Regions from separate parts of the Dehalobacter sp. DCA genome, predicted to be linked through region 4. Evidence: riboswitches for the same ligand, from Rfam matches in the RefSeq annotation. Region 4 holds a riboswitch; each other region holds the start of a gene.

Region 1 (5,824 bases), 380 kb from region 4:
AAAATATGACGACCGTAACAGAAGCTGGCGGCATACTCATCCCGCCTATACCGGCTTTTTACCACCGGCCCAAAACCATTGACGATATTGTAAATCAAAGTGTCGGCAAGGTATTGGATTTGTTGAAGATTCCGCACAATCTCTACGAAAGATGGCGAAGTGACCAATGAAAATAGCGATCGGCCAAGATAAGCTCGCCCTGTCCTACGAGATATCCGTCATTGGACACGACATTCTGATTAGCGTTACCGGAGGGAGACAGCATATCGGCAGCGTTGCGGTCGGGAACTGCGGGACGGTGACAACGTATACGGCAGAAGGTCATCGTGATGATGCCCTGGCGGAACCGCTGGCGCAGGAAGTGTCCAGGGTTTTGCAATGCGTTTGTTTGGTGTCCGCCGGATTTCACCAAGACAATCTTACTAAGGAAGAAATTGCAATGGTGCTGAAAAATCATCAGCAAGGGATGCAAGCGGTGATGAAGTATTTGAAAGAAACGGAATGTTTTTTTGATTCTGAGAAATAATAATGGAAGGTAAAAACCTTCGTTATGGAGAACAGAATCATGGAAAATAAACATCAGGGATTATCTGCCTGGCAGCTTACGATGATGGCTTTAGGAACAGTCATCGGGGGTTCTTTTTTTCTAGGTTCATCGGTAGCGATTAATGCCGCGGGACCTTCCATTATCCTATCCTTTATTCTGGGAGGCGTCATCGTTTATTTTATTCTTTTTGCTTTGTCGGAGATGACGGTTGCAAATCCGGATATAGGTTCCTTTCGTACCTTCGCAGCCCAAGCTTTTGGCAGAGGAACCGGTTTTGTAGTTGGCTGGGTATACTGGGCTGGGATGGTTTTGGCAATGTCCAGTGAGGCTACTGCTGTATCAATCCTAATGCGCGAATGGGTTCCCAATATATCGATTGCCTGGCTGGGAAGCTTTATTATTATAGGCATCACACTTCTGAATTTACTGGGAGCCGATAAATTAAGCAAGCTTGAGAGCGGCCTTGCTGCCGTAAAGCTGCTGGCGCTGGCCTCATTCATCCTTATTGCCTTACTTTTAATTCTGGGATTATTTCCGGCTGTCTCAAGCATTGGTATCGGAGAATTAGTCAGGGAACCTTTGATGCCAACGGGAATTAAAGGGATCGCAGGGAGTATGCTTATCGTCATCTTTTCCTATGCCGGTTTTGAAATCATCGGACTGGCTGCTTCGGAAGCCAACAATCCAATCAAAACGATTCCGAAGGCAATTTCTCATACAGTATTAATTCTGCTGGCATTTTATATCATCTCTATTGCTGTGCTGCTTCCGTTGATCCCCACTTCCAGCCTGAGTGAAAAATTCAGTCCCATGGTAGCGGCGCTTGATCGCTGGGGAATCGGCTGGGCAGGCAGCGTTATCAATTTTGTACTCATTACAGCGATCCTTTCTACAATGCTGGCAGCGATGTTCGGATTGGGCAGAATGATGCGCTCTCTTGCCGAAGAAGGCCAGGCGCCCAGATGGCTTAAGGACCGGGGAAATGTTCCGCATCGGGGGATCCTGATTTCGGGTTTAGCCATGCTTGCGGGATTGGGTATTGGTCTTTTGCTCCCGAGCGTGTACTTGTTTTTAATAAGTTCGGGCGGATTTGCTTTGTTATTTACCTATGCGGTCATTATGGCAACGCACTTACGCTTTCGGAAGAAATATGGGTGCCCGCCCTCAGGCAAGTGTCAGATGCCTGGCTATCCGTATTCTACCTGGATCGTATTTTTAAGCCTCATCTTGATCATCATCAGTATGCCATTTATCTCCGGGCAGGGAACTGGCCTCATTGCCGGGATCATTATGATCGCGTTATTCTCTGTTATTTATATGTTCTTGACCAGGGTTCATATTTTACAAACTGATCGGTCACAAAATAAACGTTTGACCGGAGATCTTTATAAGACGAAACTGACTGCAGAATTTTCCGAAGCGTTGATCGATAAAAATAATTGCCAGAAAAAAGAAAAACCAGATAAAGGATAACAATAGGATGAATAAATTTGATTACCAGAACGACAACTATGACTTTTTATTGCAAATCAAAGCGGAACAGGATGCAGCGGAAATCCTTCACAAGGCGATGGATTGTGAACTTTTTACCGCAATTGAAGAAGGGAGATCTTTTAGTGATCTGGCGAACGGTCTTCATCTTGATGACCAAGGGACACACCTTTTTCTCGGCGTCCTAGAGAAGATGGGTTTAATCATCAGGAAAGAAGGATATTTGTCTAATACCCCCGTAAGTACGAAATACCTATCAAAGACAAGTTCTTTTTATAGCCTGGATGCATTAATAAACGGCGAATTCAGCGGAATGTTTATCGCCGAAAAACTTATGCCGATATTGGAATATTTCAAAGGAAATGTCTGCATTGAAAGGTTTTTATCGGATGAAATATCTTCATCAATCCGGAATTTTCTAATGAAACAATGTACCGAGATTTCTTTTGATGTCCATTTGCCCTATGATCTGGTCATAACAGGCGGAAATTATGAAAAATGCGCGCAAACCATCACCGATGATGCAGTGATTGCCGTCATTGGTACTTATGCCGAAGAATCTTCTCTACCAACGGCAATTCGCTCGTATCAAGCTTACCTCAAAAAAGATAGTTCCATGTTTTCGGTTAACGCCCTAGCGGCAAAGGATGTTACTGCATTCTTTGAGAGAAAGCAGATGATGCAAACACCTTTATTACAACTTACCAGGGATATTTCGGTGATTTTTGCATCCAAGAATAAGAACAAATTACAGGAACTTGCGATATCAGCTGAAGCACAGCTTCGTGCAAAGTTAAAAAGGCTGCCGGTCCAGTCTGTCACGCTGATTCATCCTCAGGATGTTGTTACGGCCCATTGGGCAAAAGATCATTGCCGCTACGGATGCTCCAGTTATGGGGAAAAATGCTGTCCCCCAAACAGCCCTTCCTATGAGGAAACAAGCGTAAAATTAGACGGCTATACTAAAGCTTTTCTGATTGAAGGCCAGCCGCCGACCCGCATGTTTCAACGTGTCATGCTGGATGCTGAGAAGGCCGCTTTTAAGCAGGGATTTTATAAAGCTTTTGCTTTTTGGGCGGGACCATGCCATCTTTGCAGCGAGTGCAAACAGCCTGCACCGCCAAAAAAATGTACGGCTACGCGCCCTTCTATGGAGAGCGCCGGTATGGATGTTTTTGCCACGGTTGCCAAACAAGGCTTTACAATGCGGACCTTAAAAGACAAAAATGAATTTGTCAAATACTTTGGATTATTGCTTCTGGAATAGATTAGCTTAACGGCAAGCCTCCAGTTCCTGAACCTTATTTGAGAACCAGGCCGTGTGCAGATCTTCATCAATGAGATTGGCCCACAGGACAGAAAATAACTCATGATCTTTTCCGATTTTCAAAATCAAGTCTTTATAATCACTCATTGCTTTCCTCTCCAGAAGAATATCGGCTTTTAACAGGGGGACAATTCCAAACGCAGCCGTAATATTCCCGGCTGTTTTTCCCAGAAGCGGGGAAACAATATCCCCAAAAATGGTCGGTTCGCTACCATATTTTCGTATTTGGGCAGCAATATTATCGACATGCTGCTGTTCAATATAAGATGATCGTTCCAATACTTTGCTGATATAGATATCTTCGACCAATTTACTTTGAGCCATATAAAGATCAACCTGGTTCAGTTCCAGGCTGTAAAACCAGTTGAGCTTGGCGATGATTCCGTCCGTATCCAGATTTTATTCCACCACCTGACTGACTCAATGTCTTGATGTTTGTACTGAAAGAAGTCTTTCATAAGTCTATTCTATTATTGATAAAATGCCTTGCAAATATACTGAAATCTGTTTGAATTGTCTACGCATGTACAGACGCTGATTCCACGATCGATATGAGCAGAACAATTGTTTTTAGCTCTCAGGATAACGGGGATATGCCTGTCGTAAGAATAGCATTACGAAGATTATTGCTTGACAATATCCTCCAGTACTGTTTATAATTTTAAAAAGAATTAATTCTAGGTGTCCCAAGTGTTTGTGAAGACATGGTACAAACTTGGGGAGAATAGGGAACCGGGTGAGATTCCCGGACGGACCCACCACTGTAACGTTGAGCTCCTATCAAACCACCCAGATAAAACGGGGAAGGGATAGGCAGGCAATGAGACGGAGTCAGGAGACCTGCCTTTAATTAATGTGGCCAAAAGATTTGGCCGGTGAGGAGACGGTAAATCCACGCCTATGATAGGGTGTGGGTTTTTTTATGTCGTGTGCCAAATTCGCATAACGGAGGTCGGGATGATGAAGGCTGCTCGCCTGGAGGAAATCCAAAAGATCAGAATAACGAATGTGGCCCAGCCAGAATGCAGGAAGGGGGATGTGCTGGTAAAAGTGATGGCCTGTGGGATCTGTCGGACTGATCTAAAAGCGTATCAGATTGGGCAACGTGATTTGCACCTGCCGCGGGTCCTTGGTCATGAAATCACCGGAGTAGTGGCCGAAACTGGAAGGGAAGTGACTTGTGTCAAGCCCGGAGATCGCGTTCAAGTTGCGCCCGGACTGCCCTGCGGGACATGCCGGTTTTGTCAGATGGGAATGCATCATCTTTGTGATGATATTAAAATCATGGGTTTCCATTATGACGGGGGATTCGCAGAATATGTATTGGTGCCAGAAAATGGGGTAAAGAACGGTGTCTTGAATAAGATACCGGAGACCCTGACCTTCTACGAAGCTGCCTTGACGGAGCCTCTGGCCTGCTGTGTGAATATGCAGGAAAGTGCTGGGATCGGGCTCGGAGATCAGGTTGTGATCTTCGGGGCAGGGCCGCTGGGGATCTTAAATGCCAAATTGGCGAGAAAAAGAGGCGCGGGCAGGATCATCCTTGTCGAAAAGAGAGAAGAAAGAATCGAGGCAGCCAAAAATGATTTTGATGAATGGATTAACCCTACCGGTGAAAATGCCGTCAGCAGAATCCTGACGTTGACGGAAGGAAAGGGTGCCGATTTAGCTATCCCCTGCTGCCCTGATCCTCAGACGATGGCTGATAGCCTGAACGTACTGGGGAAGAGAGGACGCTTTTGTTTCTTCAGCGGAATGGTCTTGAGCGAAAGTGTTCCGGCTATTGATTTGAATCTGATCCATTACAAAGAACTTTTCGTGTATGGCGCCTACGGCTGCTCGTCGCTGCACAACCGGGAAGCACTGGATTTGCTGGCTGCCGGCATGATCAAAGTAAACGATATGACAACATGTGCATTGCCTCTTTCCGACCTTGTCCAGGGGATCGAAAAGGTAGCAAAGAGGGAAGATACTAATACAATTATCGACTTAACATTATGAGAAAAAAATTCTAAAAATATAAAAACGTAAACTGCAAGCAAATGAATAGCGTTAAGATTCTAAACGAATAAAGAATAAAGGAGAAATGAGAAAAATGAGCGTGATGACCATGGATTTAAAAGAATTTGGAGCAGGAATTACCCAATTGATTGGCAAACAGAATTTATCCAGAGATAAGGCCAAAGCAATGTTTGTTCAGGTACTGACGAATCAGCAGCCGGATCTGCAGCAGGGTGCATTTTTGTCCGCGCTGACAGCGAAAGGAGAAACCGCTGAAGAGATCGCCGGAAGTTGGGAAGCTATTTATGAACTTGATACGGTGAAAGTGGTGCCTGATGTCCGCGGATGCCTTGTTGAAAACAGCGGTACGGGTATGGATACCGTTAAAACATTTAATATCAGTACTGCTGCAGCGATCATTGCTGCCGCCGCTGGGATCATGATGGCCAAACACGGAT
Region 2 (5,824 bases), 1.2 Mb from region 4:
AAAAGGTCCCACCCACCAGAAAGGAGAGTGGAAGCAGGACCCGGTGATCCGGACCAACCATAATCCTGACAATATGTGGAACGATTAGTCCGACAAAACCAATGGAGCCGCAGGATGCCACGGCTCCCGCTGTTGTCAGGGAGGTGGCCATCAGCAGAATGATTTGCAGTTTCCCAAGATTGATGCCAAGATGCTGGGCGGTACTGTCGCCAAATACCATCGCATTCATTTCCTTTGCTAAAGCGAATAAGACAATCACGCCAATAATGATAAACGGTGCGGCAAGTTGGATATGCTCCCAGCTCTTGTTGGCAAAACTGCCCATGAGCCATAGATAAATTTTATCGATATCATCCGTATTCAAAACCATCAGAAAAGACATGACTGCTGACAGAAACGCACTGAGTGCGACCCCTGCCAGCAGCAGTGTCGTGACAACGACTTTTTTCCCGACTTTGGCTAGGGAGTAGACGATCCAGGTTGTCAGAAAAGCACCGATAAAACTGAAAACAGGAATTTCGATCATGCCCAGGAGACCGCCTGCTCCGGTAATGATGGCGACCGTCGCACCCAAACCTGCTCCGGAGGATACACCCATTACGTAAGGATCGGCCATCGGGTTTTTAAAAAAACCCTGCAGGGTACCTCCGATGACGCCCAGAGCTCCGCCAACCAAAGCTGCCAGAATGATCCTCGGAACACGCAGAGACCAGATAATCGTTTGATGGACATGGGGATAGTCTTCGGCATGAAACCAGTGATTCAATAAAGGTACTTTGCTCATGATAATTCCGGCGCTCTCTTTAAACGAAATATCTGCTGAGCCAACCGTTGTGCAAAAAATGCCCACAGCAATCAAAAACAAGGTGAAGCAGATCAGCAGGTACTTCCAACTTTTCCGGTTTTTTAAAACATCCATGATTAATAGCACCGTTAATTTCCAAAAATTTCAGGATGAATAATTTTTGCGATTTGCTCCAGACCGTCAATGACTCTTGGGCCTGAGCGGCTGATTAGGTTGTCGTCGACTGCATATACCTTGTTGTCTTTCACCGCACTTAAGACTTCATAGCCGGTCCTGTTTTGAATATCAGCTGGGGTATGGGCATGAGTATTGATGATGTAATAATTTGGATCGGCTTGGAGCAGACTTTCCATGCTGTAATTATAAAATTTTTCAGTATTGCCGGCAGCAATATTGACGCCTCCGGCAACTTCGATAAGGTTATTGACAAAACTGGTTGAACCGGCCGACATCAGAGGATCGTCCCAAATTTCCACAAATACAGTCGGTTTGGCGACGTCTTTGAGTTTGGAGGTTATATTTGTCATTCTGGTTCTCATATCTGCAGTGACTTTCTTGGCTTCTGCTTCCTTACCGGTCAGAGAACCGGCCAATTCGATATTGCTGATAACCTGATCGATCGTATCGGCGTCGAGTACAACAACCGTCACCTTCAGCTCTTCAAGCTTCTTGATGACATCTTCCTGCACGCCGGCGGCAATAAAGACCATATCGGGCTCGGCAGCGACAATCGTTTCCAGATTCGGGTTCTTAAATCCGCCCATTTTTTCTTTAGTCAACGCTTGCTCGGGATAATCACAGTAATCGGTTACACCGATAATTTCCTGATCAAGGCCAATGGCAAAAAGTATTTCAGTAATAGCAGGGGCTAAAGAAATAATTTTCTGGGGGTACGCGTCAAGGGTGATCTGTCTGCCCATCGTGTCTGTAAATGTTTTTCCCTTCAAGGCTTGCTCATTTTGCGATGAACAGCCTGTGGCCAGCCCAAGGGCCAGGGTAAGCACCAGGGGCAGAATCAACAGCAGTGCAATTGGTTTCTTCTTCATAATCATTTCTCCTTTGTTTCGATTCATTTTAATAAAACAAAATAAAAGTCTCTTATATTCTAAGAGACTTTCCCATTCTAAGTCATTTAATCATTGAAGGAAGTGTTCTTACCATTACATCATCTTCCCAATCCTAGGCAGGTCTCCTGGCTTACGGGTCATTCTCCTCCCGGCCTTCCCAGATCATATCCAGTGGCATTCGGAATTCGTCTCCGCATACAGTGGTGGGTCCGCGCCGGTTTCCCGGTCTTCCCTATTATCCTTATCCTGAGGCACCTGGGATTAATCATTCATTTCTCATTTCCCTACGCTAACAATATTGCATAGAAGGCACTTTTTGTCAATCTGATTTTTTTTTAGGAATCCTTCCGGCTTTTCGGACGCTTTCCCGCAGGAGATATTCAATGTGAGCGTTGACGCTCCGGAATTCGTCGGACGCCCATTCTTCAATAATGCTGAATAGCCTTGGATCGATACGCAGCGGAAAGTTCTTCTTGTCTGCCATTATCCTGCTCCTGCCGACGTTCTTTAATATAGGGTGCCGGTATTGAGTACTGGCTGGGCTGAACGGTCGGAGACAATTGCCACAAGTAGATTGTTGATCATTGCCATCTTGCGTTCGTCGTCAAGTTCAATTGTCCCGCTGTTTTCCAACTGCTGAATGGCCATCTGGGCCATTCCGACAGCACCTTCCACAATTTTCTGACGGGCAGCCAGGATTGCGTTGGCCTGTTGCCTCTGAAGCATAGCGCTTGCAATCTCGGTGGCATAGGCCAGGTGGGTCAGGCGGGCTTCAATTACTTCCACGCCGGCAAGTGTAAGGCGCTCCTGAAGTTCCTTCGCAATTTCTTCGGCTACTTCCTCGGTGTTGCCCCTTAAGGAAACGTCACCTTCTTCATAATTGTCATAAGGATATTTAGTTGCAACATGGCGCAATGCTGTCTCACTTTGGATTTCTACAAACTGTTCATAATTGTCCACATCAAATACAGCTTTAGCAGAGTCCACCACTTTGATCACGACAACCGCAGCAATTTCAATCGGATTGCCGTCGACATCATTGACTTTCAAACGCTCACTGTTGAAGTTGCGGACTTTTAGGGAAATCTTTTTTGCGGCAACGAACGGAACCGTCATCCAGATACCGGGTTCGCGGATACTGCCAATATAGCTGCCGAAAAATGTCAGTACTTTGGCTTGATTCGGCTGGATAACCTGGATGCCGGTTGAGACAATCAGTGCCAGAAGAAGCAGAACCACTGCCAGTACGATATTCGTGAATCCTGTTTCTTGGACTGAGGCGACAATATTAAATGTTGCAGCAGCTAAAAGGGCTAAAAAAATGAGAATGCCTAAGAACCCGTTAATTTTCCATACTTTTTTTTCGATCATAGTTTACCATCCTTTCTTGGAGAAAAATCCAGTCTGATCGAACTGGATCAAACAGCTGGATCATACATTTAATTGATATGATAATGATATCACTTTAATATAATTAATGCAACTGGTTCTGCGGGCGATTTTGGCAATATGTTTTGAATCTTCTGATCTGGTAAATACTACATAGAGAGTCTTGAGCAGGAGGTACAAGAATGGAAGGTTTAGGGTTTGGGTCACTACTGGCGATGATTCAGCTGGCTTTTGTCTTGGTTGTCGGGATTTATTTCTGGACGATGTTAAGGCAGCAGTACTCGACGAGATCTGCTGTGGAGAAGGAGTCCGTGAAACAAAAAGAAAAGCTGCAAAGAATGCGTAAAATATCTTTGACGATCCCACTGTCGGAAAAGACCAGACCGGAAGTCTTTGCGGAGATCATTGGACAAAAAGAAGGCGTGAAAGCACTTCGGGCTGCTTTGTGCGGGCCGAATCCCCAGCATGTCCTGCTGTACGGGCCTCCGGGCGTCGGTAAAACAGCCGCAGCCAGGCTTGTCCTTCAAGAAGCTATGAAAAATTCGCTCTCACCGTTTAAAAGTGAGGCAAAATTTATTGAAATTGACGGTACGACAGCCAGATTCGATGAGAGAGGGATCGCTGACCCGTTGATTGGTTCTGTCCATGATCCGATTTATCAGGGAGCTGGCGCCATGGGGATGGCGGGAATACCGCAGCCTAAGATGGGTGCAGTCACCAAAGCCCACGGTGGGATTCTTTTTATTGATGAAATTGGTGAACTTCACACTATCCAAATTAATAAACTGCTTAAAGTGATGGAGGACCGCAAGGTTATTCTGGAAAGCTCGTACTACAGCTCTGAGGACAGCAATGTCCCTGAGCACATCCACGATATTTTCCAAAACGGCTTGCCGGCAGATTTTAGAATGATCGGTGCGACGACCAGAAGACCGGAGGAAATACCAGCGGCAGTACGCTCACGCTGTATGGAAATTTTCTTCAGGGCGCTTCAGCCGGAGGAAATTGCAGTCATCGCCAAAAACGCTGCCGAAAAAATTGATATAGAGATCACAGACAGAGCATTGGAAGTTCTTGAAAAATACGCCACGAACGGCAGAGAAGCTGTCAATATCGTGCAGCTGGCAGCCGGAGTCGTTCAAAATGAAGGTCATTGCTGTATCGATGAGGAGAACATCGAATGGGTGGTTACGACCGGACAATACACGCCAAGGCCGGAGAAAAAAATTCCGCCTTTCCCCCAGATAGGATTGGTCAACGGCCTAGCAATCTACGGAGCGAACCTTGGCATGCTCCTGGAAATCGAGGTCACAGCCTACCCGGTCAGGAACCGTAAGGGAGAGCTCTATGTAACCGGAATTGTTGAAGAGGAAGAATCAGGTTATGAGGGTAAAAAAACGCGCCGGAAAAGTATGGCGCGCTCCTCACTAGAAAATGTTCTGACGGTGCTTTGCCGGGAGCATAGGATTGAACCGCGTCATTACGATATCCATGTCAATTTCCCTGGGGGAGTTCCAATGGATGGTCCGTCTGCAGGGACGGCAATGGCGACCGCAGTGTATTCAGCAATTAAGAAATGCAAGGTAGACAATACCGCAGCTATGACCGGGGAGTTATCGATCCGGGGCAGAGTAAAACCGGTTGGCGGGATCAGTGCCAAAATTGAGGCAGCCGTCCAGTCAGGGTGTAAAAAAGTATTTATTCCGCAGGAAAACTGGCAGGCCAGGTTTGCTCACTGGGAAAAGGACATCCAGATCATTCCGGTGGAAACGCTCGATGAGATATTGAATGCAGTACTGCAACCTGTTCTGCCGATCACCGACATGGTCGAAGTGGATTTGTCGGAAAAGGAGGTATCGCTGAATAAAGTGCTGAAAAGGATAAAAATTCCATCCGGCAATTTGCATGAACAAGGTAAACCGTGTTAAAATATAGCACTGACAAGTCTTTTGAGGGGAGATAAATTATGCAAGAAAGAGAGATACCGATCCTTCCGCTTAGAGGAATCCTTGTCTTTCCCTATATGGTGATTCATCTTGATGTTGGCAGGGAAAGATCCATGGCAGCCATTGAGGAAGCAATGCTCTTGGATCGCCAGATTCTTCTACTATCGCAAAAGGAAATGGAAATAGACAGCCCGACGATTGATGATCTGTATACAGTAGGCACAATTGTCGATATTAAACAGCTTTTGAGACTTCCCGGCGGGACAATGCGCGTTCTCGTCGAGGGGATCTGCCGTGCCGAGATCAAGGAATTTTTGGCGGAAGATCCTTTCTTTAAAGCGCAGGTAGAAAGATTCCCCGGTAATGAGCGTATGACCCCAGAACTGGAGAATATGACCAGAAGTCTGACCCACCAGTTTGAAGAATATGCGCGTCTCAGTAAAAAAGTATCCCCTGAAGCGATTGGATCGGTGCTTGCTGTAAAAGAGCCTGGTCGGATGGCTGATTTGGTGGCTTCCCACCTGAATTTAAAGATAGAAGATAAACAGGCGGTTCTTGGCGCGATTGATGTAAGCGAACGCCTGGAAAAGCTCACCGAACTGATCATGCGTGAAATC
Region 3 (5,824 bases), 140 kb from region 4:
CGTTCAGCAAGCAGAAGGTAAGTCTGCTGCCGTTCAGGAGATTCCCGTGGGTCAGGGCATCCCGCCGGAAGACCCGCAGGGCACGATCCGGAATCTTTGTGAGGAAAACAATTTATCGTATGCGTTGGTTTTAGCAGTTTATCAGGCAGAAGGAATTGATAATATCCCAATTGACACCACCGCAAAGTCAGATATTAAAAAATTGGCATACTACAGGAATTACTGGGCGGCTCAGGGCTATGCCGATGAGTTCGTCTTTGATCTGATGCTGATGTCTAATCACTACGGCCTTGAAGGCTGTCAAAAGCAGATGGAAGACGGCGGCTCAGCTGATCCAGATAGTTATGTCCAGCGTGTCGCAGATTTCAAATATAATCTTGAGCAAAACCAAGGTGTAAATAACAAATAGCATATATCGAAGATTAACGCCGAGTAAAAAATACGAGGCGTTTTTTATATGCTGCCATTTCATATAGGACTATTATGTAATTTCAACAAACAATTTAGCAGGAAATACCAAAGGTACATAGAATTATATTTAGATGGCTATATTTTCTACATTATCCACAGAAAGGTAATTGATCTTATCATTTTCCAAAACAAAGACTGGAGGATGGGTGAACAATTGTTTGATCTCGAGGGTGTTGCACATCATTTGACAAATCGTATGGTAAAAGGTCAAGAAATGGACGCCGTCCATAAAGTGAAAATAGAATATGGTTTAGCCTTGCTTCTTGGGGTAATGATTGAATTAGTTCTAACCGTAGGGGTATCTGCAATATTCGGTACCATTGTGTATACGCTCGTGATAATGTTTTCTGCTTTGGCTTTACGGGTGTTTACCGGCGGTTCTCATTGTTCCAGCTACCGGCGCTGTCTGTTTTTTTCCATGGTTTTCTTTACCGGGTTGTCATTGGCTGCCAGATGGATCGCATCTCAAATTAACGTATATCCGTTGATCGAAGTGATCCTTATCCCTGCAAACCTCGGAATTCTTTTTCAGGCGTTTATGCAGACAGCTATCGGCAAGAATTTTGTATTAGCAAGTGACAAGCTGATGCAAAAGATTGGGATCTAATTAAACTATCAAGAGTTTCCATTATCGATGATTATGCAAAAAAGACATGCACGGATTATTTAGTACATGTCTTTTTTATCTTTCTTTGCAGATTTTAGAAGTCTCCGGTGGTAACTGCAGCTTGTTCAAATGTGGCCATTTCATCAGCGACTTTAAGGGCTGCCTCGACCATCGGGAACATCAGGGCGGCACCTGTGCCTTCTCCAAGTCTCATATGGAAGTCAAGTTTGGGTTTAAGCCCAAGCTGATGAAGCGCTAGATGCTGTCCAAGCTCTTCTGAACTATGAGAAGCAATCATATAGGAAGTGGACAGGGGTGCCAGTTTTGCTGCGGTTATTGCTGCAGCAGATGAAATGATGCCGTCGAGAATAATAGGTACACGTTGATAGGAAGCTTCGAGGATTGCTCCAACGAGCGCAGCAATTTCGAGTCCGCCGATTTTAGCCAGGGTGTCAATTGGCGTGGCAGGGTCACACTGATTAATTTCGATTGCGCATTTAATCACGTTTTGCTTATTAATCAGGGCATCATCTTTTAAGCCTGTTCCGCGGCCGGTAACATCCTCAACAGAGTGACCGGTAAACACAGAGATCAAGGCGGCGCTCGGTGTTGTATTGCCAATACCGACTTCACCTGTTGCTAACAGATTAACACCAGAGTCAATCGCATTGGCGGCAATTCTTGCACCTGTCAGTATTGCAAGCATGGCCTCTTGACGACTCATTGCCGGTCCTTTCGCCATATTGTCTGTTCCATTTTTAACCCGGTAGGCCATAAGCTCAGGAGCATCCAACGGGGTGGCAATGCCGATGTCCGTACTGATAACATCTGCTCCGGCATTCCGGGCGAGGACATTGATACCTGCACCGCCATTCAGGTAACTATAGAACATTTGTTTCGTGATTTCCTGAGGTGCAGCACTGACGCCTTCGACGACAACACCATGATCTCCGGCCATAAGCAGGACTGCTTTTTTATTGATTTTTGGATGCGTGGTGCCAAATATGCCTGCGAGCTGTTGTGCTATATCCTCTAAGACACCTAAGCTTCCGAGGGGCTTGATTTTCGCGTCTACACGGCTTTTCATGCCTGCCAAGGCTTCCTGATTGAGCGCTTTGATTCCACCCATCAGTTCTTGCAAGGCAATTTCAAGTTCCTGCTCAGTCGCATTTTTCAGATTTTCCAAACCATGAAATTTTGTAAGGCTGCTCATTTAAAAACCTCCAATTAAATATTTAAAAATAAATAAAACCCCACCACAAATATTCTTGTGGTCGGGATTTTGCCGTCATCACCGCCGCTTTCCATTACCCAGGAAAGACTTTTACCTCTTAGGCAGGCCTCCTGACTCAGACTCAAACGTCCTGAACGCACCTTCCCAGCATACGCCAGTGGATCAGCGGGGACTCGTCTATACAGTGGTGGGTCCGTATCGGATTAGACCGATTTTCCTATTCTCCCCTTAGTGGGGCACCTAAGATTGTATAAATATATTCAACTTCTATTAAGATAACGAAAATCATAAATAAAGTCAAGTCAAATTAATTTTTAAATAATCACTCAATCTGGCAATCGCTGTTAATTAATGGTTATTTGTAATGATCTATGGTATAATACGATTTGCTAAATCATCCAAAGAGATATCGGAGAAAAAATGTTTAAATATGACTTAACACCAAAAGTTTGCCGTATCTGTGACATGATTATCGGTGGCCAACCTGGAGATAATCCGCCTCTGCTGATATCCTCAATGTTTCATAATGGAGACCGTATTCTGGAAAGCCGCCGTGACAGGAAATTTGATCGTGAAAAAGCCCGTTCATACATTCTCAGGCAGGAAGAGCTGTCCGATCAGACAGGGATACCTGCCATAGTAGCTATGACAGCGGTTTCCGCAGATGAGATGAAGGAATATATTGATTTTTACCTTACAATCAGCAACCGCCCTTTTGCTATTGACATTTGGGGCGAAAAAGCGCGTCTTGATGCGGCAGAATATGCTGCCGGTCTTGGTATTCAGGACAAAATTTTATATAACAGCATTACACCCTGGGATAAAGACATGATCGGCCAGGCAGCGGCATTAAAAGAATTGGGAATCAAACACGCGGTCCTGCAGGTCTTTGATGAAACGAACCAGACTCCTTCCGGCAGGGTACAGGCATGCCGTGAAATGCTGACAGCCATTGGAGCGAAAGATTTTGCCTCGGTCTTGATCGATACGACAGTCATGAATCTTCCGTCCATTTCTTTTTCAGCCCTGGCAGGCAAACAAATCAAAGCGGAAACCGGTTGGCCGGTTGGATCAGCTCCTGCTAATGGGACGTATATGTGGAAAGAAAGCCGGGAGATATGGGGTGGGGAAGGCTTTTCTGCCATGAATGCTGCAGTGCATGCAGTATCGGCCGTCCTGTGGAGCGATTTCTTATTTTATGGTCCGATCAAAGCGGCTCCAAGCGTACTGCCTGCTGTAGCGGCAGCTTCAATGATAGTTTCAACTTTGGCTTATGACGAAAGCCAGGAGCTGCCGGCTAATCCTACTCATCCGTTGAATAAATATTTTTATGATTTTGCACAGAAACTGGTAGAATTCGATAAAACCAAATAAAAAACAATTGTCGTAATTTTGTAAGTGAATGTATAGGACAAACAGCTCCTTTCTGAAGTGGATCCTGTTGAGGATACTGCCTGGAAGGAGCTGTTTATATATTTATATATTAGAAATTATTTCTACTTTTTCACAAGGAGTTATTTTTAACTATACCTTACCATATATTGGTACTGTTGCTGTAATCGGATAAAAGTGAGGGCAATAATTTGATTATAAAAGACATATTTGAAACGTTTTTGTCTAAAACACTTTATCAGCTAAAACGGTTAAATGCCAGACAAATATGGGGGATATTCATCGCACTGATCGCAGTATTCATTGGCCTTTATTTCTGTGAGGAGTTATTTCTAAGCAATCCTGTAGGGATAAATATAGATCATCTAGGTGTCTTTGCCCAAATTCTTCAAGCACCCGTATTTCAAGCGATAAGAATCGTCTTATATATTTTATTATGGTTATTAATGATTAAGCTGCCGTTTCTAAGTTTTAAAACGATTGGCATTAAAACACCTTACGGAGAGCTTAGCATGGAGGCTATATTGTCTGAGTCTGCCGTTATTAAAAATGCCATGCTGAATGAAGTCAGTGTTGCCTTGATGGGGATATTAAGAATCTTAAATAACGCATCGATAATGGAAATGATTGAAGATATCAAAAACATTGGAAAAGAAATTACGGATCCATATTTTATTAAAAGTATAACAAAGGTAATCAATATCCAATTTAAACTATATACTATTAGAAAGACACACTGCAATTATCTGATTGTATCTGAAGAGATTGCCTCATATAATAAAGTACCGATTGTGAATAGAGCCACATTAAAGGAGCTGGCTCAGGAATCGATTATTAATAAGGACTTTAGGATCAGCGACGACGCATCAATCATGGCTGTTCCCTTATTCTTTAGAAGTGAGATATGCGCCATCATCTACGTTCAAAGCGAAAAGTATCTGTTTCAGCAGGTCGATGCTATGATCATCGATAGTATCTGGAACAACATCTGTCATAACAACGAAGCCTATGAGGAATTGGTAATTAATCGTGAACGAGATATTTAAGAGGGGGAGGGGATTAATGAATATGCGAAAATCTTATAAGGTAAAGGAAATTATTGAAACAGCTGAAAAAGAAGACTACGGGTTCCTCAAGATTCTGCCTCAATTGCGTGAAAATAAGGTAACCGTGAAGCCGAATCTACAGTTTAAGAAACAGTTAAAAGAAGAATTCAGGCAAATTCTAGGTTTATAATTAAACTAATATGCTCTTTTTACCCCTGTTAATTCAGCAGAGAACGTATCAAGCGCCACTAAGTCGCTAGGGTTTAGCTCTTTGACAGAAGCTTTCCCCAAGCCACGAATGGCTTGTTCCATTTCAACAGCCATAGAACGTAAGACATTGGATACTCTTTCAGCGCTTAAGTTTATGTTCAGCTTTTTGTTATATTTCGATGCATAGCTAACAAGGACTGTAGGAGGTTCCCAGGGGATTACTTTTTGATGCTGCTTGTTGGCTAAGGCATATAAGGGGACGGTACCCAGATAAATAGCATCGGCACCAAGCGCTAGTGCTTTTAAACAGTTTCCGGGATTAAAATAGCCGCCAGAGACAATCAGACTTATCTGCTCTCGAACTCCGCGGTTTTGTAAGTAACGGACCGCGCGAACTAACGCATGGAGACTGGGAATTCCAAAGTCATCCTGCATTGTGGGGTTGGAGACAAGAGATCCGCCTTGCGTTCCGTCGACGGCAATGACATCAAACCCTGCATCTACAGCTAAACCTAAATCTTCTTCAATTTTATCTGTGGCCATTAATTTCAGAGCAATAGGTATTCCATTCGCTTTATTACGCAGGTTATTGACCAGTATGGGCCAATCTGCGGCACTTTGTACACCGGGAGGAGCAGGTAGACCCGATATCCCTTGATTGCGGGATAAACCCATGAGTTTACGTGCTTTGCCTTTAATTTCATCCGGAGCTACATAGAAGACGCCTTTTTGCCCTCCTTGCGAAATATGTACTTCCAGCATGTCCGCAGAGGCAATCTCTTGATCCGTGCGTAAGCCCCATGGCCAATTGGCAATTTGCAAAATATATTTATCCGCTTCGTCGCGTTCTTCTTTCAGATAGGG
Region 4 (5,824 bases):
TGATCTTGCCGCCTTTGTCGCACAGCAAGTTGTCCTTTTGCGCCGTCAGTGTAATATAACCGAAACGGTTCAGTTTATCCGTCAGTACAGCATCCCCTTCTAAATACCCTGCCATTGGATAAGGTTTGCCGTCCTTGTCAGCAATACGTTCCAATAAATACATGAACCCGCCGCACTCAGCTATACAGGGAGTATTATTGGAGAGAACATGCCTGATGCTTGCCAGCATCGATGTATTCCTGGCCAACTGTCCGGTATATAATTCCGGATAACCGCCGCCGAGAATCAGTCCGTCACATTCCGGTACAGCTTGATCATCAAGCGGACTAAAATACTGCAGTTCCGCTCCCAATGTTTCCAAAAGGTCGAGGCTGTCCTGGTAATAAAAACAAAAGGCTTTATCTCTGGCTACGGCGACTTTAACAGCAGAGATTCTCTCGATCCCGGCCTCATGATAGTCTATTTCTGCGGCCCTGCCTGCAATACGCAGCAGCTGTTTCAGATCAATGGATTCTCTGGCCTGTATGGCCAGTAATTTCATTTTTTGCTGCAAGTCTTCCACTTCCGATGCTGTAATTAATCCAAGATGCCTGCTTTCCAGCGCGCATTCTTTGAGTTTCGGAAAGTAACCGACCGCCTGGATATCCGTCTCTTTTTCGATCATTTCCTTATACTGCGGGTATAGGGAAGGTGTAAGATTATTCAGAATAACGCCCTTGATCCCGTTGTCCGGTCTAAAATGGCAGAAGCCTTGGATCAAGGCTGCAATTGAGATTGCTGAACCGGCACAATTGACAATAAGGATAACAGGCGTTTGCGTTACTGCAGCCAAATGGTAAGAACTTGCCACGGTACTGCCAATGCCTAGCCCGTCATAATAACCCATTACTCCTTCTAAAACAGCGATTTGCGACTGTTCGGAATTCTTGACCAGCAAATACCGGCATACCTCTTCCGATAGCATAAACAAATCCAGATTCCGTGATTTTGTCCCAATGACTTCGGTATGAAACATCGGATCAATATAGTCCGGCCCACATTTAAACGCAGCAGGATTAACTCCTTGCTCCAGAAGGGCTTGTAACACCGCACAAGTAATTGTGGTCTTGCCGCTGCTGCTGCCTGCAGCAGCAAACATAATACGTGGAATAACTGCTTTCATGACTTGTTCTCCGTTTCTATCGAAGCTATCAAAGCTGAGATGGTCCGTAGACATCGCCGCTCCTTGCCGTCCATGGCATCGCGGCATTCGTCCATCCATGGACATCAAAAAACCTCTCTAACCGGCGGTTGGAAGAGGTTTTACTTACACAATCTGCAAACAGTCTAAAACACTTCTGCACGATTCGTATGCTACACCTTTCATCCTCCGTGAAAACAGTGCAAAATGGCTCAGGCAGGTCTTCCGACTCGGTTTCAAAGCAAATTCAGCCTTCCCATTGTAAACAGTGGCAACTTTGAATTTGCTCCACCTTACGGCGGCGGGACCGTACAGGTATTTCACCTGTTTCCCTATTATTGCAAAATGATGCAACCTAAGCGATTACATTATATCAGAAGACGCACAACGTGTCCACCCGCAATCTGCGGAACAGTATATAGCCTTCTCCTTGCCTTCTCCCTACATGATATTTGATATTTTCACAGACACGGCCTTGCTCTTCCTCCCTCCTTTTGATACGCTAGGAAAAAAGAACAGCAATCCACGGAGGTACCCTCTCATGTCTTATTCTCTTCCAACCGAAATCATTTCAGCCCAAAACCTGACGAAACGGTTCGGAGATTTCACTGCAGTTGACACGATCTCTTTTACTGTCCGGCAAGGAGAGTGTTTTGGACTTCTTGGTCCAAACGGCGCCGGCAAAACGTCCCTAGCCAGAATGGCTTTTGGCTTGTCCCCGAGAACAGAGGGCCATCTGACGGTTTTCGGTCAGGATATTTCGGAGCATTCCCGGGAAATTAAAGCACGTCTCGGTGTTGTTGCCCAGGAAGACAACCTTGACCCGGAACTGACGGTTCTGGAAAACCTGCTGGTCTATGCCTCCTATTATCGTCTGCCGCGTAGTATAGCCAGGGAACGGGCTTTTGAAATCCTGGACTTTATGGATCTTCGAAGTAAAGCCAATGCGGTCGTCGACGAGCTGTCCGGCGGCATGAAACGTCGTCTGACAATTGGACGAGCGTTGATCAACCGTCCGGAGCTATTGATTCTCGATGAGCCAACCACCGGGCTTGATCCATACGCCCGTCATATGGTCTGGCAGCGTCTGCGGCAATTAAAAGAAAGCGGTACGACCATGCTGCTGACAACACACTATCTTGAAGAAGCCAGTCATCTCTGCGACCGACTGATCATCATCAATCAGGGAAAAATTCTCGAGCAAGGTGTACCGGAAGATCTTATTGATAAGCATGTCGGGCAATATGCGCTGGAACTCGGGGTAAGTCCGGATATGCAAAATAAGCTCCTGCACTGGAGCTCTGAGTGGCTGAAATCTTTTCAACAAATTGGTGATGATCTGGTCCTCTATTCTGATAACGGACCAGCCATGGCTGACAACCTGAATCAAAGAATTGCCGGTGAACACCTTCCTGTCAGCTATCAGCGCCTGAGACCGACGAATCTCGAAGATGTTTTTCTGAAACTGACCGGCGAAACGCTTCATGGTGTCCGTGGCGGGTTTGAGAAATCATATGAAGACCGCTGATGATATGGAGGATAAGAGGATGAAAATAGTTAAACCTGATCTTAATCCCGTACTGACCTTCAAGGTATTTCTGCGGAATCTGAAGGTTTTCGGCAAAACCTGGAAAGCCAATTTGATGTTTAATTTTCTGGAGCCGCTGCTTTATCTCTGGGCCATGGGCTTTGGTCTGGGCGTTTATATTACGCAGATCAACGGGCTTTCCTACCTTGATTTTCTGGCTCCGGGGCTGATCGCATCTTCAGCGATGTTTGCTGTGACTTATGAAATGACCTACAACAGCTATACACGGATGTCCAAGGAAAAAATATTTCACAGCATGGTTGTTACGCCGGTAAGCATGGACGACATCGTCCTCGGCGAAATCCTGTACGGCACGTTCAAAGGCGTTCTTTACGGTGCGGTTTTCTCTATTGTCGTCGCTTTGTTCGGCATCGTCCGCTCCCCGTATGCCCTGCTCATCTTTGTCCCACTGATCCTCATGTCCGTCATCTTTTCCAATCTCTCTTTAATTTGGACGAGTCTCGCTCCCAATTATGACTCTTTCGGCTATTTCTTTACGCTGCTGATTTCTCCAATGTTCCTGTTTGCCGGGATCTTTTTTCCGATTGAAAGCCTGCCCGCCGCCATTCGTTTTCTTCCGTGGCTGACGCCGCTGTACCATGCAGTTGAAACGGTGCGTCCACTGGTTCTGGGACAGGTTACTTCGTCAATCATCGGCCATATCATCTGGCTCTTAGCCGTTACGCTGCTGACGTTGCCTTTCCCGCTGGTCATGGTAAAAAAGAAGCTTATTCAATAAACGAACTCTTTTTGGATTTTGGGGATCTAGACGGTTGCAACTCTCCAATAAATACAGGCAATCTTCCCTGTGACCGTTTCTCTGATCAGCCCGTTCTTTTCTTTGCTTTGGATATAATTCCTGATGTCCGCTTTTTGCTCATCAGTCAAATCTGTCTTCATGCCAAGTCTGGTGATGTAATGACGGTTCGCTTCATCCAATGTGCGGACACTTTCCCTTGCTGTCTCAATATAGGTAATTTCAGGATAAAGTTTTTTGAGCCAGAGAATATTGAAACAGCAGTACAATCCTTTGTTGCCGTATACATCTTCCTTATGGGGTGGAAGAAACCTACGTTTCAGTTCGTCACTGATAGGGTCGTGCCGTTCGATAAAATGACTTAAAAAGCAGTACCTGCTGCTTGCCGCAATCATCTTTTCGAGGCTTTCCCTGCTCCCAATGCCGGGAGACATAATCGCCGTTACCAGGCTGAATTTTTGTTTCCACAGTCTTGCGGACAAGTCGTCTTGCAGCCAGTCCATCTCAATGAAATCAACATTTTGAAGTTCCTGGGCCGCCACATAGTCTCTGGCAGTTCGCAGCATTTTCGTCGAAATGTCCACACCGGTTACGCTTTTCGCTTTTCGGGCAAATTCCGCTGCAAAACGGCCGGGTCCGCAGCCGATATCCAGAACAGTACTGTCTTCTCGGAGCATTCTTTCTACGGTAAGCAGCTCTATAATTTTCATAATTCTATCATCCGGTTCGATGCCGGTAAATTCTTCGACCCTGTTGTCCCAGGAATCCGCGCTTCCTTCTTTATAACTGCTTTTTAAATCTTTGGTTCGCCAAATTTGATCAAAATAATCAATACCCATCGCTTCCACCTTTATATTTATGATCAGCTCAAACTGACCGAAACTGCATCTTACATCTAATATTACCATCAACTCAGTCCCAAGCAAATATCATCATGCTGGCTGCCCTTCTTGTAAATAAAGCATGATACCCATTAGTTTCTGCGCTGCCATATTTCTGACTTGCTCTCCTTAGGCAGATTTGATAATCTAATAAAGATATTGACCGCTATCACCTTGTTAACTCTAAATAATCGTAATATTTACTAATTTATGTAAAAAGGAAGATAAGAAAACATGAGTATTCTGACTGTTAAAAACTTGAGTCACGGCTTTGGCGACCGAGCCATTTTTCAAAATGTATCTTTCCGCCTGCTGAAGGGGGAGCATATCGGCTTGATCGGGGCGAACGGTGAAGGAAAATCAACATTTATGAACATCATTACGCGCCAACTCGAGCCTGATGAAGGCCAGATCGAATGGTCGAAACGGGTCAGAGCTGGTTATCTTGACCAGCATACGGTTCTGGCCAAAGGAGCAACAATCCGAGATGTTCTTAAGGATGCTTTTCAGTATCTTTTTGCACTAGAAGCTGAGATGCTCGCGATTTGTGATAAAATGGGCGACGCTTCATCCGAGGAGCTGGAAGTCCTGCTTGAAGATATGGGATTAATTCAGGAAACCTTGAACAACAATGATTTCTATATTGTCGATGCTAAGGTCGAGGAGACCGCCCGCGGCTTAGGTCTGCAGGATATCGGTCTCGATAAGGACGTAGATGACTTAAGCGGCGGCCAGCGAACCAAAGTACTTTTGGCCAAACTTCTGCTGGAAAAGCCTGATATTCTGCTTTTGGATGAGCCGACAAACTATCTCGACGAACAGCACATTGAATGGCTGAAGCGCTACCTGCTAGCCTATGAGAATGCATTTATCCTGATCTCACACGACATGGAATTTTTAAACAGCGTCATCAATCTGATTTATCATATGGACAACCTGCAACTGAACCGTTATATCGGAGACTATCAGAATTTCCAGAATTCCTACGAAACGAAAAGACTACAGCTCGAAGCGGCCTATAAAAAACAGCAGCAGGAAATCTCCGACTTGGAGGATTTTGTCGCGCGCAACAAAGCGAGAGTCTCGACCCGGAATATGGCGATGTCCCGCCAGAAAAAGCTCGATAAAATGGACCGGATCGAACTGGCCAAGGACAAACCCAAACCGGTATTCAACTTTAAAGAAGCCAGGACTTCCGGCAAGCTCGTGTTTCAAACCTCTGATCTGGTGATCGGCTATAACGAACCGCTCTCCCGCCCGATCAATATTTCCCTGGAACGCGGCCAGAAGGTTGCATTGACCGGCGCTAACGGGATCGGCAAAACAACGCTGCTGAAGAGCATTATCGGTGAAATTCCGTCCCTTTCAGGCCAGGCTGAACTTGGAGACTATCTCTTCCCCGGCTACTTTGAGCAGGA

What was found. Region 4 has a riboswitch for cobalamin ahead of DHBDCA_RS03680 (cobyrinate a,c-diamide synthase). Riboswitches for the same ligand answer to the same signal wherever they lie in the genome.
Region 1: linked by a shared signal. The riboswitch ahead of DHBDCA_RS05425 (zinc-dependent dehydrogenase) and the one ahead of DHBDCA_RS03680 (cobyrinate a,c-diamide synthase) in region 4 are both predicted to bind cobalamin.
Region 2: linked by a shared signal. The riboswitch ahead of DHBDCA_RS12895 (ABC transporter substrate-binding protein) and the one ahead of DHBDCA_RS03680 (cobyrinate a,c-diamide synthase) in region 4 are both predicted to bind cobalamin.
Region 3: linked by a shared signal. The riboswitch ahead of cobT (nicotinate-nucleotide--dimethylbenzimidazole phosphoribosyltransferase) and the one ahead of DHBDCA_RS03680 (cobyrinate a,c-diamide synthase) in region 4 are both predicted to bind cobalamin.

The regions. Positions count from the first base shown of each region.
Region 1 is NC_018866.1:1,160,656-1,166,479, reverse strand. Features, by position in the region: gene DHBDCA_RS05450 (UbiX family flavin prenyltransferase) at 1-170, shown strand, start outside; gene DHBDCA_RS05445 (prenylated flavin chaperone LpdD) at 167-526, shown strand; gene DHBDCA_RS05440 (amino acid permease) at 566-2,020, shown strand; gene DHBDCA_RS05435 (DUF2284 domain-containing protein) at 2,028-3,305, shown strand; gene DHBDCA_RS05430 (hypothetical protein) at 3,312-3,689, opposite strand; cobalamin riboswitch at 4,028-4,228, shown strand; gene DHBDCA_RS05425 (zinc-dependent dehydrogenase) at 4,323-5,366, shown strand; gene trpD (anthranilate phosphoribosyltransferase) at 5,452-5,824, shown strand, end outside.
Region 2 is NC_018866.1:2,670,655-2,676,478, reverse strand. Features, by position in the region: gene DHBDCA_RS12900 (FecCD family ABC transporter permease) at 1-919, opposite strand, end outside; gene DHBDCA_RS12895 (ABC transporter substrate-binding protein) at 934-1,851, opposite strand; cobalamin riboswitch at 1,970-2,146, opposite strand; gene DHBDCA_RS15075 (hypothetical protein) at 2,192-2,356, opposite strand; gene DHBDCA_RS12885 (SPFH domain-containing protein) at 2,380-3,243, opposite strand; gene lonB (ATP-dependent protease LonB) at 3,444-5,189, shown strand; gene lon (endopeptidase La) at 5,228-5,824, shown strand, end outside.
Region 3 is NC_018866.1:633,398-639,221, reverse strand. Features, by position in the region: gene DHBDCA_RS03125 (hypothetical protein) at 1-409, shown strand, start outside; gene DHBDCA_RS03120 (accessory gene regulator B family protein) at 614-1,078, shown strand; gene cobT (nicotinate-nucleotide--dimethylbenzimidazole phosphoribosyltransferase) at 1,173-2,291, opposite strand; cobalamin riboswitch at 2,395-2,571, opposite strand; gene DHBDCA_RS03110 (tetrahydromethanopterin S-methyltransferase subunit H family protein) at 2,733-3,686, shown strand; gene DHBDCA_RS03105 (hypothetical protein) at 3,896-4,750, shown strand; gene DHBDCA_RS15380 (hypothetical protein) at 4,767-4,940, shown strand; gene DHBDCA_RS03100 (FMN-binding glutamate synthase family protein) at 4,946-5,824, opposite strand, start outside.
Region 4 is NC_018866.1:778,113-783,936, forward strand. Features, by position in the region: gene DHBDCA_RS03680 (cobyrinate a,c-diamide synthase) at 1-1,162, opposite strand, end outside; cobalamin riboswitch at 1,378-1,554, opposite strand; gene DHBDCA_RS03685 (ABC transporter ATP-binding protein) at 1,722-2,708, shown strand; gene DHBDCA_RS03690 (ABC transporter permease) at 2,728-3,507, shown strand; gene DHBDCA_RS03695 (class I SAM-dependent methyltransferase) at 3,534-4,364, opposite strand; gene DHBDCA_RS03700 (ABC-F family ATP-binding cassette domain-containing protein) at 4,641-5,824, shown strand, end outside.